2 regions of the Lysinibacillus sp. G01H genome follow, and region 2 is predicted to be linked to the other one. Evidence: riboswitches for the same ligand, from Rfam matches in the RefSeq annotation. Region 2 holds a riboswitch; the other holds the start of a gene.
The links. A riboswitch is a leader RNA that binds a small molecule or an ion and turns the genes downstream of it on or off. The one in region 2 is predicted to bind FMN.
Positions count from the first base shown of each region.

Region 1 (8,750 bases), 240 kb from region 2:
CGATACGCTGGAGAAATACCAGTCCCCCCATTCCAAGCTGTTTTTTGGCCATCGATGGTACGAAAGCCATTCACCACAATGGCAATTGGTTCCTCTTGATCAAAAACGACGATAGAATGCTCAGGAGATAGCCCCTCCCCCACTAGTCGCTGTAAAAACATTTCTGCTGTCATATTAATTTCAATAAAATAACCTTCAAAGCCTTTGTTCCATGCTTTCAATACTTCATCTAATGTGCATTGTGCAACTGTTTTAATCTTCATACTCTCCCTCTTTTCAAATGGAATCTAATGCTGCTAAATTTTCTAAGGTTAGTTTTTTCACAATCTCATAACCTTGTCCTTGACCTTTAGGCTTTATGACAACCGTCCCCATATTCGAAATGATACCCAGCCCCACATCTCTTGGAAAGCTATGACCAATAATTATGTTGTTTATGCCCTCGGGTGGGATGATTTCCAGCATTGTTGTAGAAATCGTTAATATACTGCTTTGCACTACTGTAGGAAGACTGCCACCTAGCATAAAGATTTCAAACAAGAAGGGGTCAATTTGGATATTGCTGTTTGGAAATGCCAAACGTGCTGTTTCAATGGTCCGACAAAAAGGACTGGTAGTGATGGTGGAAAGGATGGGAATTTGCCAATAGCGTAGCATTTGACCATAATAAATTGCCTCCCTACGACCTTGATCTGATAAATTCCGTTGATTTTGACAACTTTGAAATGTACTATATGCTTGATCTACACCAATAGTTGCTGTCCCGTGTCTTGCATATAAAGTGAGCCCACCCCTTCTCAATAACGCTAGGAGACCCTTTTCCATTTTCTTCATCTCCTTCATCATATCACTTTCTACTTTGTAATGTATGTGCTATACATAGAAAAAACTCCCCACAACTTTTTGTAGGAAGCTTTTTTTCTGTTATTTTATTGGAATTCTGACAATAGCAGTCGTTTCTAAATGTTTTGATGAATCAATTGAAATATGACCATTATATTTAGTGATAATTTCTTTGACAATAAATAAGCCTTGTCCTCTTAGTCTACCATTCTCATGTTTTTTCGTTGAAAATCCTTGTTTAAATATTTGATCAGGATTCGCAATATTTGGCCCTGTATTGGTAATTTTAAATTCATACTGTGATTCATCTGCAGTACAGCAAATCTTAATTTTACGTTGTTCCTCAGGTAATTCAACAGCAGCATCAATCGCATTATCAATTAAATTGGATAGAATCTTGATTAAATCTGTCGTTTTAATCCTATTAAAGTCATTTTGAGAAATCGTAAAATCCATATCAATATGATGATTTTGAGCCGTTAATTTCTTCGTTTGCAATAAGATGGACAAACCTGGATGATCAATATTTAATTTTAATGACTTAATCGCTTGAACTTCTTTCGATAGTGAGGATAAATATTGTTTCGCCTGATCTGTTTTTTCTAATTGTAATAAACCATGTAACACTTGAATATGGTTTGTAAAATCATGACGTAGGGACGACACCGAAGTAATCAATGTTTTGATTTCTGCTAGATACGTGTCTTCTGTAGCGCCAACTTCCTTCGCCACCTCTTTTTGATACCATCTTTGTAAAAATAAAAAAGAACCGATGACAATTAAAATAAGTACACCATTAAAAATAAAATTAAATAGGTTGTCTTCAATGACTTTACCCTTAATACCATTTAGCGTATCTGCACTAATGTCAATGCCTAAATACCCGATAATTGTTCCATTATCATCTTTGATGGGTGCACCAACAGATAAATAAGACCCATGTTCAGAATCATGAATTACCTCTGTAACATAGGTTTCACCATTATAGGCCTTTTCTACATGCTTTGCAGGAACAGTACAAACTACTCCAATACCGAAGCCCTCTTTCATTTCTTTTGGCATGCCTGTAATCATGGCTATAGATACTTCAGGATTATCCACCTTTAAAGTGTAAACAAATAGTGCACCTAATTTTATCCTAGCATCGTTTAAATAATTTCTTACTTTCCAATAATAATCATTTTCCTGTGGATTATTTAAAAATCGCTGATAGGCATCCGTATCAATGGATGCAGCAATAGAATGGGCTGCCTCTAAACTTTGATTGGCAATCGACTCTTCAACGGTCTTTTTTATTTTTACATAGGATGTAAAGACGTTTAAACTTGTAAACAAACATAATAAAATCGTTGATAGAATTAATATTAGTTTTATTTTTCTATTTTTCATAAAAAACGGTACTTCCTCATCTATAAATATTCTAGAATATTATTATATTATAATTAACTCTATTTTTTTGTTTGTAAAGCAAACATTGCTTGTATATCCTACATAAATTAAAACACAAAATCAATTTTTATTTTATTCATACCCAAAATTACACACTGTAACAAATAGTTTAATAATCCCTGACAAGAAAGTAAACTAAAAAGGTAAGCAATAATGTTTTATGTCTCATTTCCTAATTTAAATGGAAAATTAAAAGACTAACAAAAAGATCAGGTATCCACTATACCTGATCTTTAATAAAATTACTTATTTTTTTTTTCTGAAGTACGTGTTCGACCCTGGGGCTTTAAAAAGGCAGGCCGTTTACTATAGCCCTTGGGAGAGAGTCGTAATAATGACTTACCAACATCCCCTTTTTCAAAATCTGCACTAAAGTTTACATACGGTACTCCTAAGACTTTCATATTTGTAGTATACAAAAGGATGAAAAACACGGCTATAAAAAAACCAAATAAACCAAAAAACGCCGAAGCCATAATAATGATTAATCGAAAAATACTCATAGCCGTTACAAACGATTGATTGACCAATGTAAATGCAGCGATACTGGAAATGGCAATTACAACAATCATTGAGGGGCTTGTAACACCTGCTTTAATAGCAGCATCTCCAATAATTAGCCCCCCTACCACACTAACTGAGCCACTGACTGCACTTGGAAGACGTAAGTTGGCTTCACGAAACAATTCAAACATAAATAGCATCATTAAAATTTCTAGAATAGTTGGAAAAGGCAATCCCGTTCTCGATTCGACAACTGTTGCAAGTAGTAGAAATGGAAGCTGTTCTTGATGATAAGTTGTCAATGCAAGCCAAAAACCTGGCAGCAGCATACTTATTAATATCCCGACAATTCTGAGTAATCGTTCCATCGAGCTAACAATGATTGGGTACTCATTATCCTCTGCCGATTTAAAGAGCAACATAATATTCGTAGGTGTAATTATAGCATAGGACACACCATCAATCATTAAGAGTATTCTTCCTCTAATTAACGCCTGCATTGCAAAATCAGGTCTACCTGTATAATCATGTCTTGGAAGAATTGTCGCTGTCTTTTCAACTGTTTCCATTAATAAGTCACCATTGATAACAATATCCGTATCAATTTTTTGTAATTGAAGTCGAATTTGTTCCAGCATATCTAAATTTACGATGTCTTCCATATATAAAATGGCTACGGTTGTTTTAGAACGCTTGCCAATTTCTAATGTCTCTACACTAAAAGAATTAGTGGGTAATCGTTTTCTTAATAAAGCAATATTAATAAAAACGTCTTCAATAAAGTCATCTCTAGGTCCCTTTACTACTAGTTCTAATGTTGTTTCCCCTGGCTCTCGATTGGGTCTTTTTGAAATATCACTAGAATAAAGTAATTGATTTTCTTCAAAATACAATAAGACATGTCCTTTATAGACCCTAGTTACCGCATCCTCTTTCGATAAAATCTTTTGTAAATAGGGAATGTGTAAATGCTGTTCGATTTCTTCCTCTAGCATGTCCTCAGTGACATTGCTTAACAAAGATTGAACACGTTGAACAACCACAGTTTGAAGAATTTGCTCATTGACCATTGCATCACAAGTTATCAAATGTACTGTATATTGCTGAAAATTATATTGTTGGAAAATCACATCAGCAGAGCGTTGAAATAGTGATTTCAACATTTTCAAATTAATTTGTTCCATTGATGAAATACTTCTCATCTCCTACTGAGCCAGCTCAAGATTAGTACATTTATGAAAACAATCACATTCAATAAATACACTTAAGCATATTTTTCCCATGGTTGTTCAAAATATTCAAAGAAACAAATGTTGTGACGACTATTTAAATTGTCCTGAACTAATCATTTTCTTTAGATTTGCCATCTCAATTGCAGACATTGCCGCATCATAGCCTTTATTACCAGATTTCGTTCCTGCACGTTCAATTGCCTGTTCAATATTTTCGGTAGTAACAATTCCAAAAATAACAGGTACATTCGTTGACAATGACACATTGGCAATGCCTTTTGCAGATTCATTACAAACATAGTCATAGTGTGTTGTAGAGCCACGAATAACAGTACCTAAACCAATAATGGCATCATATTTCTTTGTTTCTGCCAGTTGTTTTGCCATAAAAGGAACTTCAAAAGCCCCTGGTACCCATGCAACATCAATAAATGCAGGATCAACCCCATGACGAGTTAAACCATCCATTGCCCCATCCAATAATTTGCTAGTAATGAACTCATTAAAACGACCCACTACTACTGCAATTTTCAAATCCGTTCCAATTAATTGTGCTTCAAATGTTTGACCCATTGTTTTTTCTCCTTTTTACATAGAAATTTTAGATTTATTAGTGGATAATTGTTTACGATATGCAACCAATGCTTCTATCGATATCATTTTTAAGCCATGATGTGCAGCGAACTTTGTCAGTTCTTCAAACCGAAGCATGTGCCCATCATCCCCCATAATTTCGCAAATAACACCTGCTGGTACACTATCACAAAGCTTCGCTAGATCAATCGTCGCCTCTGTGTGCCCTCTCCGTTGCAGCACTCCTTGCTCTTTCGCAATCAACGGAAAAATATGGCCTGGTCGACGAAAATCAGTCGGCTTAGCTTGCTTTTCTATCATCCTTTGTATCGTTAGCGCACGCTCAAAGGCGCTAATCCCTGTCGTTGTTTCTACATGGTCGATGCTTATCGTAAATGCGGTTTGATGGTTATCCGTATTGTGCTGAACCATTGGATATAAATCTAGCTTTTGTGCAAGCTGCTGCGAAATCGGCGTACAAATTAAACCTCTACCATTGGTTGCCATAAAGTTGATTGTTGCTGGTGTGATGAATTCAGCGAGTGCCAGAAGATCTCCTTCATTTTCTCGATCCTCATCATCAACCACCACAATCATATTGCCGTGCCTTAAATCCTCTATGGCTTCTTCAATTGAATGTAGCACGATGATCAACTCCTATTCTATGATTTAAAAACCATGTTGTGCTAAATAATCTCTTGTAATAGCTGGCGTTGTTTGCCCTTTTTTTAATTGCCCTATAATGTATTTTCCGACTAAATCGGTTTCGATATTAACGATTGCTCCAACCCTCTTCAAACCTAAAACGGTTTCTTTGTAAGTATGAGGAATGAGCGAAATCGTGACACTATTGGCTTCAACATGAAAAAGGGTTAAGCTTGTGCCATCAATTGTTATGGAACCCTTTGGAATACAAAAGTTGGTTAGTTCCTCAGACATTTCGATATCAATATAAACGGCGTTTGCCACTGGACGTTTTCGCAAAATTTTGCCGACTCCATCAACATGACCAGCAACAAAATGACCTCCAAATCGTCCATTAGCAGGCATGGCCCGCTCCAAATTAACAGAATCACCTATTGCCAGCTGCTGTAAATTTGTTGCTTTGACTGTTTCAGGCATAACATCCATCGTAAGCTGCTGTTGTGTGAAATGTGTCACCGTTAAACAAACTCCATTGACCGCTATACTGTCACCAAGCTTGACATCCTCCGTTATCTTGGCTGATTGAATCGTAATTTTCATACTGTTCCGATCGCTTTGCACGGCTTTTATGATACCAATATCCTCTACAAGTCCAGTAAACATTCCATCACCTACTCTACTTTATTAGCACTTCTATTCTTTACTTTTAAAGTTGATCCACCTGTTTTTGTGCCTTATCCTTATCCTTCTCCCTTCTCTCGTTAACAATATAAAAATAAAAACCCCTTTACATCAAAGGGGTTTTGGGAGTATAAGACATCAACAAATAAGCCTATTTGAAAACAATTTTTTCATAGACTGTTATCTCATTCGTTCTTCTCCCATCCAGACTATCACTGTCGGTTTTGGATTTGCACCAAATCAGCTTGCGCTCACGGACTTTGAATTGCTTCATCACCGCCGATTGGGAATTTCACCCTACCCCGAAGAACATCTTCTATTCGATTGTAGCTAAATAAAAAAACTTCCCACAAGGTGATTGGGAAGTTTTGTAATAAATGCATAGTCAAATAAACCTTCTAAATTAGAATCAATTTAAAAAGTTCGCATTTTTACCCTTCTCCCATCCAGACTGTAACTGTCGGTTTTGGATTTGCACCAAATCAGCTTGCGCTCACGGACTTTGAATTGCTTCATCACCGCCGATCGGGAATTTCACCCTACCCCGAAGAATATTTTTATTTAGCTAGTCTTACGATAACACTATTTTATTATATTATCCATCCTTCTTTTTAAATTTTTTTGGAAGCATAAATTTTAAACAGCTCTGACGAGACTTAAAAAATGTAAAAGATGTTATTAAAATGATGACATTTAACCTGTTAATGGAACTTCTTAATCAAAAAAACGTTCCTTTACAAGTGACTATTCAGTCTAGCCGTTTGGAGGTCATTTACTTGACATTTTTAAAAAATATACCTTTTAAACAAGCTATTTGCTATGCCCTATTAGCATTCTGTTGTGGGGTTTCGATTGTTTTCGTACATCATAATGAACAATTTTATGATCGACCGATAGCGAAAATAACGCAAGTGGATGTAACAAAATCAGAACCAATGACAGACATGTATGAAAATAGGGATTTTTTATTTACACAGGAAATTATGGCCATTATCAAAAATGGTCAGCATAAGGGGCAATCCATTCATTTGACGAATGACTATTCTTCGTCTGGTGCTTTTGATCAAGAATACCATGTAGGCAATGAAATCTTTGTCACGCTAGATGATCGCACAGCACAATCAGTTTTAACAGGAACCATTGTCGATTTAAAACGTGATCAAACCATGGTAATGATTGCATGGATTTTTATTTTTGCCCTACTTATTATAGGTAAAAGACAAGGCTTATTTTCTATCATTAGCCTGGTGGTCAATGCTGTGATTTTATCATTCGCATTAGATCTTTATGTGAAGCATGGGGGCGTAAGCCTATTAGTAGTCAGCGGCATTTGTGCGGTGCTATTTACAATTATCTCGCTACTACTTATTAGTGGATTAAATACAAAAACATATGTAGCCATCGTGTCCACACTTTTAGGCACTATTCTAGCGCTTATCATAAGCTCTATTGTAATGTGGTTGACAGGTGAAAATGGTCTTCGTTATGAAGAAATGCAATTTTTAACGCGTCCCTATCGTACCGTCTTTATGGCAGGTTTATTTATTGGCTCACTCGGGGCAGTAATGGATGTTTCTATTACAATGGCTTCCTCGATTTTTGCTTTATACGAGCAAGATCCTACGATCCCTGTCAAAGCACTTAAATCTTCGGGACATGAAATCGGTAAAGATATCATGGGTACTATTACAAGTATTTTATTCTTTGCCTACCTTTGCGGCTCCATACCTATGATTATTCTCTATTTAAAAAATTCTTCCACATTAGGGCTTACATTGTCCTTAAATCTTTCTTTAGAATTAGCCCGTGCCTTAGCAGGGGGTATTGGTGTTGTCCTTACGATTCCTATTAGTCTGTATACCGCTATATTTTTCATTAATCGAAAGAGGGTTCGAGAATGAATGTTGTCGTCTTATTAGCAGTTATATTGTGCGTGTTAATGGTTCTAGTCGGCGGTAGACAGGGGATACGCTCATTTCTTTCTTTATTCCTAAACTTTGGTGTACTCTTTGTCACCATTTTTTTAATGACAAACCCTAAAAATAGCCCTATCATCTTGACGTTTATTGCCTGTACGATCATTAGCTGTATTAGCCTTTTCTATATCAATAAAACAAATAGTAAAACCATTACAGCCTTTATCTCGACGATGGTGACGATAGTTGTGTTACTACTCTTTATTACCTTTGTAACGGAAAAGTCGATGATCCAAGGGTTTGGCGAAGAATCAACTGAAGAAATCAGCATCTTTTCTCTCTACATTGGTGTTAATTTTGTGCAGATTGGTGCATCAGTCATCATTATGAGTACGATAGGTGCCATTATGGATGTAGCTATTTCTATCGCTACCTCCATGCATGAGATTTTTTATCGTAATCCTTCGATTAGTAGAAAAAAACTATTTGCAGCTGGCTTAAGTATAGGAAGAGATATATTAGGAACCGATACCAATACGTTATTTTTTGCTTTCTTTGGTGGCTATTTAAGCTTGTTAATCTGGTTCAAGGACCTCTCCTATTCGATTGGAGAAATTGTTAACTCCAAAGTTTTTAGTGCAGAAATGACAACCATTTTTTGTGCAGGTATCGGCATTGCACTGATTATTCCGATTGCCTCCTGCATCAATGCCTATTATTTAATTCGTACACGCGAAAAAGCAGAAAAACTTTTATAAAAATTACCAGCACCTATCATAAAACAAAATAATGCCGAGGTGTCTCAATGGACTTTTGAGACACCTCTTTTTGTTGTAGCATTTCCATTGCAATCGCCTCATTTTCTGATAATATTTACCATAAGATGTTTACGTACGCTCAAAATGGT
Region 1 covers NZ_CP118397.1:1,550,791-1,559,540, reverse strand. Annotated here, with positions in the region: gene PSR12_RS07570 (GNAT family N-acetyltransferase) at 1-263, opposite strand, end outside; gene PSR12_RS07565 (histidine phosphatase family protein) at 277-825, opposite strand; gene PSR12_RS07560 (ATP-binding protein) at 925-2,232, opposite strand; gene PSR12_RS07555 (spore germination protein) at 2,535-3,980, opposite strand; gene ribH (6,7-dimethyl-8-ribityllumazine synthase) at 4,119-4,601, opposite strand; gene ribB (3,4-dihydroxy-2-butanone-4-phosphate synthase) at 4,617-5,246, opposite strand; gene ribE (riboflavin synthase) at 5,271-5,909, opposite strand; FMN riboswitch at 6,116-6,241, opposite strand; FMN riboswitch at 6,358-6,483, opposite strand; gene PSR12_RS07535 (YibE/F family protein) at 6,704-7,828, shown strand; gene PSR12_RS07530 (YibE/F family protein) at 7,825-8,601, shown strand.
Region 1: another riboswitch for FMN. It lies ahead of ribE (riboflavin synthase); the one in region 2 lies ahead of PSR12_RS06335 (ECF transporter S component).

Region 2 (8,750 bases):
TAATCCTATTAACATTCTAAGTACCAATGCCAAGGAACTAGCAGAACTAAATTTAAATGTTAAACTGTTAAACCCTAAAGGCAAAGATGAAATCGCTGAATTAGCACGCGCATTTAGTAGTATGAAAAATCATTTAACAGAGACGATAAAAATTGTGGCTGGTAGTGCACATCAAATTGCAAAGTCATCACACACTTTGGCAGAATCATCACATCAAACAAGTGAAGCATCTAATCAGATCGCACTAACAATGAATGAAATCGCCGTTGGTACTACCACTCAATCTGATCAGGCTGAACGAATAGTTTCAATGATGCAAAAAACGCTTGAGGAAGTATCAAAGAGCTTACAAAAGGCTGAAATCACTTTAAATAGCGCTATCGAATCCACTCATATCGCACGTAAAGGAGAAGAAGCCATCAATGAAGCGATTATGCATCTAAGTGATGTTACGAAAACAGTGTCTTATGCAACAGATTCTATCCAAAAATTAGGCAAGCGCTCTGAAGAAATTGGTGGTATTATTACCGTTATCACTGGCATCGCAGAACAAACGAATCTGTTAGCACTCAATGCGGCCATCGAGGCAGCACGAGCAGGTGATCAAGGGAAAGGTTTTGCTGTCGTTGCATCAGAGGTTCGTCAATTAGCTGAACAGTCAAGTTTAGCAGCTGGACAAATTACTAATCTTATTAATGATATCCAAGCGGAAACATCTGTGACCGTACGAACAATGGAAAGTAATTTACTAGCTGTCGAGGAGCAAGTAACGATCATCAATAAAGGCGGAAGTGCCTTAAAAGAAATCGTGGAGAAAGTTGTCGAAACTGAAGAAGGTGTCGAACAAATGAAAGTGGCATTTACACATGTTAACGACAACTCCCTAGATGTGCAACAAGCCATTCAAGATATTTCTCGCATCATCGAGGACGCTGCAGCAGCTACAGAAGAGATTGCCGCAACCTCAGAAGAGCAATATGCGACTGTTGCCGAAATTACACAAAGCTCAGATGAGTTATCATCAATTGCTGATAAATTACAAAATGAAGTGAATAAATTTAAGTTTGAATAAATCCCCAAACAAGAAAAGAAAAATGGAGGCGCTATAGGATGAATCAGAAGAAAATTGCAATGAATATTGACACAAAGGCTGATTATATTGTGATTGCGTTTACAGGCGATTTAGAATACGGGATGATTGAAGAAATAAAGTCAGAGCTGCAAACACTTAGCTTAGACACAAAACACGGATACATTATCGATATGCAAAGGGTAACAAATATTGATAGTACTGGATTCGGTATGATCGTTAATTTTGCTAAGAAGGTGTCTGTAAAAGATAAGAAAATCGCCATTATTGTCGTCGATAATTTCATTCGCAACTTATTCGCTATTTCACAGGTTGATAAAGTATTCCCTATTGCCGAAAGTGAAGAACAAGCAAGGAAGATTATTAAAGAAGATTGGCTAGGTGAGCTATCACTTAACGATTATTAATCTCTATAATCATAATAAAAGGTGTATTCCTATTAGACGGAATACACCTTTTTATGTTGTTAAAAAAAGAAGATATCAACGGTAGAAATAGTAACTTTGCAAGGCGAGAGGTTGATTTTCGTTCCGCCAGCGTCCTTTCCAGGGGGGGCGTCCGATGAGCCGCTAAATCCCATAGGAGTGACGCTATCAACCATTCTACAAAGTGTCTTTACCTCATAGTAGCATAGCGATCAAATCTACCCATTATTTGTATTCTTAGAGGGGATAGGCTCTTATTTTCAATGTGGAGAAGTGATGAGTGACAACACCTCTTCATAAAGGGTAATGAACTCCTTTACTTTATTTGAAAACCTTTGCTAAAAAGATTGAGATTTTTTGGGTTGATGCGGAAGGCTTCTTGACTCCCGTGGATTAACGAGACAGGTGAGCCCCTACACGGAGGAAGCTGCTGGCACTCGCCCACAGGAAAGCAAGTAGCCTTGCAATAGAAATCCACTTCTACCTTTCTATTGACTGTTATGTTTTTAACACTAAGAGAAGGTATTTTTCCTATGGCGGAATATACCTTTTCTTTAATACTGCAGTAGCATATTAACAAACACAACTAGAATGATAATCGGTACAACAACTAGCATTAACATACGATATGTCGAATAATACCCTTGTCCCATTTGACTTCCCGTTAGCAATTCTCTCTTCACAAATTCTTTATCCACTACATAGGCAATAAAAATAGCAATGAATAAATTCCCTAGCGGAAGCATGATATTCGACACTAAAAAATCGGTTGCATCAAAGATACTTTTCTCAAAAATCATTATATCCGATAAAACACTCGAAGAAAGCGCTGCTGGAATGGCTGCAATAAACACGACTATACCAAGTAAAAGTGTCCACATTGGACGCGATTTCTGACTATGCTCCATAAATGCCGCGACGATAATCTCATATAAACTAAATGATGACGTTAATGTAGCAAATAAAAATAGCAATAAAAACATGGCTAAAAACACTTCACCAAATGGCATTTGACTAAATGCTGTTGGTAGCACCATAAATAGCAAACCTGGACCCACTGCTGGCTCTAAATCAAAGGCGAACACAACAGGGAAAATCGCTAAACCTGCTAAAAATGAAACAAGCACGGTTAACAGCACTACAGAACCCGCTGAATTCGGAAGACTGACATCTTTTTTTAGATAAGAGCTATATGTAACTAGACAAGAAAAACCTACTGCTAACCCAAAGAACGATTGCCCTAAGGCTTCTAATAATGCCTTACCCGTAATATTCGAGAAATCAGGCCATAAGAAGAATTTTACCCCTTCCATTGCCCCATCTAATGTAACTGCACGCACAACAAGGACAATAAACATTATGAAAAGTAACGGCATCATCCATTTATTGGCCTTTTCAATCCCATTTTGTACACCTAATGAAATCACAAGTACGTTGGCTAATGTAAAAAACACTAGACCAACTAGCGTAATCCAAGGCGTGCCTATAATTTTTCCAAATAATTCAGCAGGATCTACTGCTGGATCAATTACCGCGCCAGCTACACCTAGCCCGCTATAAATAAAGATCCAACCTCCAACAACGCTATAAAAAGTTAATAATAAAAAACAGCCTAGCACGCCCATTCGACCAATCCAGGCCCATCCTGGCTTAGTTGGAGCAATTTTTTTATACGCTGTTACAGCCTCGGATTGTGTACCACGTCCTAAAACATACTCGGACAATAACATCGGTAGTCCTATTAACAAGGTAAATAACACAAAGATAAGGAAAAATGCTCCTCCACCACTTTGTCCTGTTACATAGGGAAGTTTCCAAATTGCCCCTAGTCCGATCGCCGCACCAGCTGACGCTAAAATAAAACCTAATTTACTAGACCATTGTCCTTTTTTTCCACTCATCTCTTCAAACTCCTCAAACATTCTAAACTCTTCTCTATTTTACATGAAAATATAGCTTTCGACTAGGTTGTAATTATAAAGTACTAGTTAGCTATTTTACTCCATTACTTTTTTCTATATTTATCCGTTAGTTTTGCCTTTCTTTTCTTCACACCTTTCCCTATCCATCATTCCTTCCAAAAAAAAACCTCAGGTATGTTCACCCGAGGTTAGTAAAAATTATTTTGTTATATAGATAGAACGCTGGCGGTCGATCCACTTGCGCATAGTTGTAAATAAAAACGCCATAATAGCCGTTAATAAAACACCTTTCACAATGTTAAATGGTAAAATCCCAGCGATAATCATTTTATAAAGTGAGTCACCTACAACCGGTTCCATTCCTAAGAAGTATGTGTACATCGGTAAAAATACTGCGTAGTTTAAAATACTCATCCCTACTGCCATTACGACTGTTCCTGTCGCTAAACCTCCAACAAGACCAGCAATTGTTTTAAAGCGATTAAAAATAAGGCTTACAGGCAAAATAAATAAAATACCTGTTGCAAAGTTGGCAATATGACCTACTGGCACACCTGTTGGCGTTCCAGAGAAAATCCAATCCAATACATTTTTAAATAATTCTACTAAAATACCAGCTACAGGCCCCATTGTGATGGCTGCTATTAATGCAGGCATATCACTAAAGTCGACTTCCAAGAATGCTGGGAATGGTGGAATTGGGAAATTAAAAAGCATTAATAAAAACGAAATACTGCTCAGCATGCCAATCGTAATAAACGATTGAAGTTTAACATTTTTCTTCATAGAAAACTCTCTCCTCTTTGCTGATTCAATCTCGCAAGAAGAAAGGTGACGATCTTTCAATTGTTAGCACGAAAAAACCCTTATGCATAAAGAGCACAAGGGAGAAAGGCATGACGAATAAGCGTCAATTTAAACTATTTTTGAGCACTGTTTAAAAAGCCATACAAAAAAGCGCTCGGTCATAGTTTATTTCATAACAATGAATGACGATCGTACCTCCATCTTCTCCCATCCAGACTTTAACTGTCGGCCTCGGAATCACACCAAGTCAGCCATGCAAATAAATTTGCACAGGTCGCGGGCTGAAGAGCGAAGCATAAACCATTCGAGTTAATGGAAACATTAACGGTTCACCACTCTATTACCGCCGGTCGGGATTTTCACCCTGCCCCGAAGATGAATCATATTATTTTATACTACAACCTTACTATAATTAATTATTAAGAAAAAGTAAATAGTTCTGCTTAAAAAATTCCGATTAGATTTGTAAGTATTGTAAAAATGGAGCATTCCATGTTACAGGAATGCTCCATTTTTGATTTTGACTAAGGCATATATTGTTTATTTGGCCCCACAGGCTTGGGTAAATACGTTTTTAAATCGAATCCTTCCCAGCTTTCTTGGACCACATTATCCAAGCGTAATTGTTGGTCAAAGCTAGCAGCAGTTAACATCATAGCTTCAATCAATTGGGTAGCGCGAATTGGCTCCATCGATGCTAAATCTAAGGGAATATCGAATGTTACGACTACACCTTCTGCTTCCTCTTTCACGGTATATGTTACATTTTCAGGAACCACTGTTACATAAACATCATCATTTTTGTTTTTCATTAGTGTAAGTGCCTCTGTAACATTAGCAAATGTTTGACGGAAATCTGGTGATAGATATTCTGCCCCATTACCATCTTGGTATAAATAATAATTAAAATGCTTGGCGTTTGTTAATGACATGGCTTGACTTGGCTCACCCTCCTGAGAAAACTCATAAGGTGTGCCATCTTCATTTTGAATCTCAACTTCCGTATATTCAGAATCCGAGAAGGTATCCTCTAAAGTCCCTTTGTACTCATTAACGGTAGCTGATGCAACATCATAGTCATTGTCCTTTGGTAATACGTGGACAAGCTTGTCTTCCTTCTCCTTCAGTTCACCTTTAAAAGGATGATAATCCGTAAACCCTTTGGCTTCTTCATCTATTTGAGGAGCATATTTTTCATACATCTGTAGGGTAGAAGGCTTTTCAGTTCCAAAATCAGTTGCTACACGCTCATTTGGTATCACATATGTCATTGGAACACTTTCTGCATCGCGTCCTGCCAAACCAATACGGAAAACGACAGCATCTTTCACATCTTCCTCATAGACAGACGACCGTAAAGATAACATACGCTCATGCTCCGATACAATACTGGATTGAAGTGCCTCATCCTGGGTAGCTGCCTCTTTAGCAGAACGATCTTCCTGTAACGTAGAGTAATTAGCCGTTTCTGGCGTACTAGCTAGATCTTTTTGGCTAGCGTCATTATTCATGAACATGAAGCCAACGAGTACCGTTATCGCGAAAACTGCTGCTACACTCGTAAAAATCGGCATTTTTCGGAACTTAAATCGTGATGGTCGTTCATCTTGTATTAAAGATTTACTTTCTTGTTGTGCTTCTTCATTCTCTATAGGTTGTTGTATCGCTTCTTGTAGGTGACTATTATCCTGCAAGCGAGCATCTGCCATTAACCGATTTAATATTTCTTCTTTTGAACGGCGGTCAGAAAGCTTAGGGGCATTGTTCAAGACATGTTCAAGCTGTTCATCATCAAATGGCTTATGCGTCATTGCCGTTTCGCCTCCTGTTCTCTAATCGGCTGTAGCTGTTGCCTTAAAAATTTAATGGCTCGATGCTGGGTCGTTTTTACCTTAGCTTCTGTCCAATCTAGTATTTGCGCTGTTTCTGCAATCGATAAATCTTGAAAATAGCGCATAATAATGACCATTTTTTGGTCTCCTGTACAGTTTTCAAGTGCTGATTCTACCTGCATAAATTCATCACTGGCCTGTAGCATATCTTCCGGTGATGGCGTGGTTGAATGGAGCTGTTCCGTTTCCCAGTCAAAGAAATCATGTGAATGCTTTTGACGTACAGCTTGCTTTCTAAAATGATCAATTGCTACATTTTTAGCAATAGCAAATAGCCAAGTTTTCTCACTACTATTGCCTGCAAATTGATCGTATGAGCGCAACACTCGTACATAAACTTCATGTGCTAAATCTTCGGCAAGTGTACGATTTTTTACTAAATATATTAAAAACTGAAACACGTCTTGGTGATATGCATCGTATAGTCGATGGAACACGGAGTCATTCAAAGCACTCCACCCCCGTTCTATAATATTTGTCGTCTTACATTCATAGAAGTTACAGCCAATTAATAGCAATACTTGTTATTAATCGAACGGTAAATAAAACGTGAAGGTCGTACCCTCTTTCAACACACTGTCTACCATAATATTACCTGAGTGTGCCTTCACAATATTTCTAGCAATGGCTAAGCCGAGACCAGTTCCACCCTTGGAACGAGTACGTGCCTTATCTGCTTTATAAAAACGTTCAAAGACATAGGGTAAGTCCTCTTGAGGAATGCCATGTCCTGTATCTTGAACAGATATTTTAGCAAATGTCGGCTCCTGCTCTACTTTTACAGTCACAGACCCTTCATCTGTATGTCTCAGGGCATTGTCAACTAAATTTGTAAGCACTTGTTCAATGCGATCCTCATCTATATTAATCATGGCCTCGTCATTAAATTCACTCTCAAACAGCAGACGAACGTGCTTTTCTTTTGCTACCTGTGCAAATTTTTGTGTAATACGTTCAAAAGTAGAATTAATTGGTAATTCATCTTTATAAAGCGTCATATGCCCTGATTCCATACGTGCCAAATCTAATAAATCTGTCACAAGGCGACCCATTCGCTTCGATTCATCATAAATAATTTTGGTAATCTCATTTCGCTCTTCCTGATCCTGAATAAAATCGTCATCCATTAATGCTTCTGAGTAACCTTGAAGCATGGCAATCGGTGTCCGAAGCTCATGAGAGACATTCGCAATAAAATCCGATCTTAGTTTTTCTAAGCGATGCTGTTCAGTCATATCACGAATAACAGCGACAGCACCACGTATCATTTCCCCACTATAAAGAGGACTAATGGTAAATGTATAATAGCTGCCATCCATTTCAATTTCCTCTTCTAGTTTATCCTCAAACATCAGCACATGATCAAGCATATGATACAGCTCTGGCGGAATAGGTTTTGCACTTTGTGAGCCTTTGTTGACAAACCACTTTTGCATCAGACGTTCGGCTGGTGGATTACTTAATAATATTGTACGATCCCGATTAAACGTAATCACTGCATCTGTCATAGATGTCAAAATATTAGAAAGCTGTTCGTTTTCTTGGTTGATAACCTCTAAATTATGCTTTAATTGACGGCCCATTTGGTTGAAGGCAACGGCAAGCTGACCAATTTCGTCATTTTGGGTAGTAGGCATTTTCGCTTCAAAATTCCCTTTTGCAATTTCAAAAGCTAATTCACGCATTTTTCTTAATGGCGAAGTTATACGTGAAGAAAGGAAGAATGCGAAGAATGTCGTCAGCACAAATGCTATGAAGGCTGCTAAAAAGACAATTTTCGTAGTTTCCTTAGACGTTTTATGTAGCGCATCTGGGCTTTGGTAGATGAAGACAGCTCCATGTACTGCATTTTCAACATTTAGGGGAAAACCAAGTACGACATAAGATTCCATCTTTTCTTGATCAGTTGAAGAAGGCATCATCATTTCTTTAATAATCGGCTCATCTGATTGAAACACTTCATGAAAAGATTTATTGGCTAATATAGTATCTTGTATTTCTTTTTTGTTGACACCCTCTTGCATCGCAAAGGACACTTCAACATGACTGATAGCGATCAATGCATTGGTCCCTGTAGGTAAAATATCTTTTAATAATTCCGAGGTAGATTCGGCTGTTTCATTGTCATCCACTATACTAGCTACCGTTGCTGCTGTTTGTCGCAATGAAATTTCTGCTTGCTGCATATGGTAATTTTGAAGAAATTCAAGCATTAATACCGTGAAAACAAATAATACAAATGAAACGAGAAGCAATATGGTTACCCATAGCTTCCCGACAACACTATTCCATATTCTATTCATTGACAACCTCAAATTTGTATCCAACGCCCCAAACCGTCACAATCATTTTAGCAGCGTTTTCAGAAACTCGGTTGAGCTTTTCACGTAAACGTTTTACATGTGTGTCTACTGTGCGTAAATCACCAAAGAAGTCATAATGCCATACCTCTTTTAGTAGTTGTTCACGGTCAAATACTTTGTCTGGCGATTTCGCTAAAAAGTACAGCAATTCATACTCTTTCGGTGTTAAATTAACCTCAATGCCTTCTGCAGTCACACGATGTGCATCATGGTCAATCATTAAGTGTTGGAACACCACTAAATCTTTTGAA
Region 2 covers NZ_CP118397.1:1,309,880-1,318,629, reverse strand. Annotated here, with positions in the region: gene PSR12_RS06350 (methyl-accepting chemotaxis protein) at 1-1,072, shown strand, start outside; gene PSR12_RS06345 (STAS domain-containing protein) at 1,111-1,497, shown strand; gene PSR12_RS06340 (sodium-dependent transporter) at 2,070-3,416, opposite strand; gene PSR12_RS06335 (ECF transporter S component) at 3,636-4,223, opposite strand; FMN riboswitch at 4,440-4,625, opposite strand; gene PSR12_RS06330 (RNA polymerase subunit sigma) at 4,769-6,055, opposite strand; gene sigX (RNA polymerase sigma factor SigX) at 6,052-6,585, opposite strand; gene PSR12_RS06320 (ATP-binding protein) at 6,664-8,439, opposite strand; gene PSR12_RS06315 (response regulator transcription factor) at 8,432-8,750, opposite strand, start outside.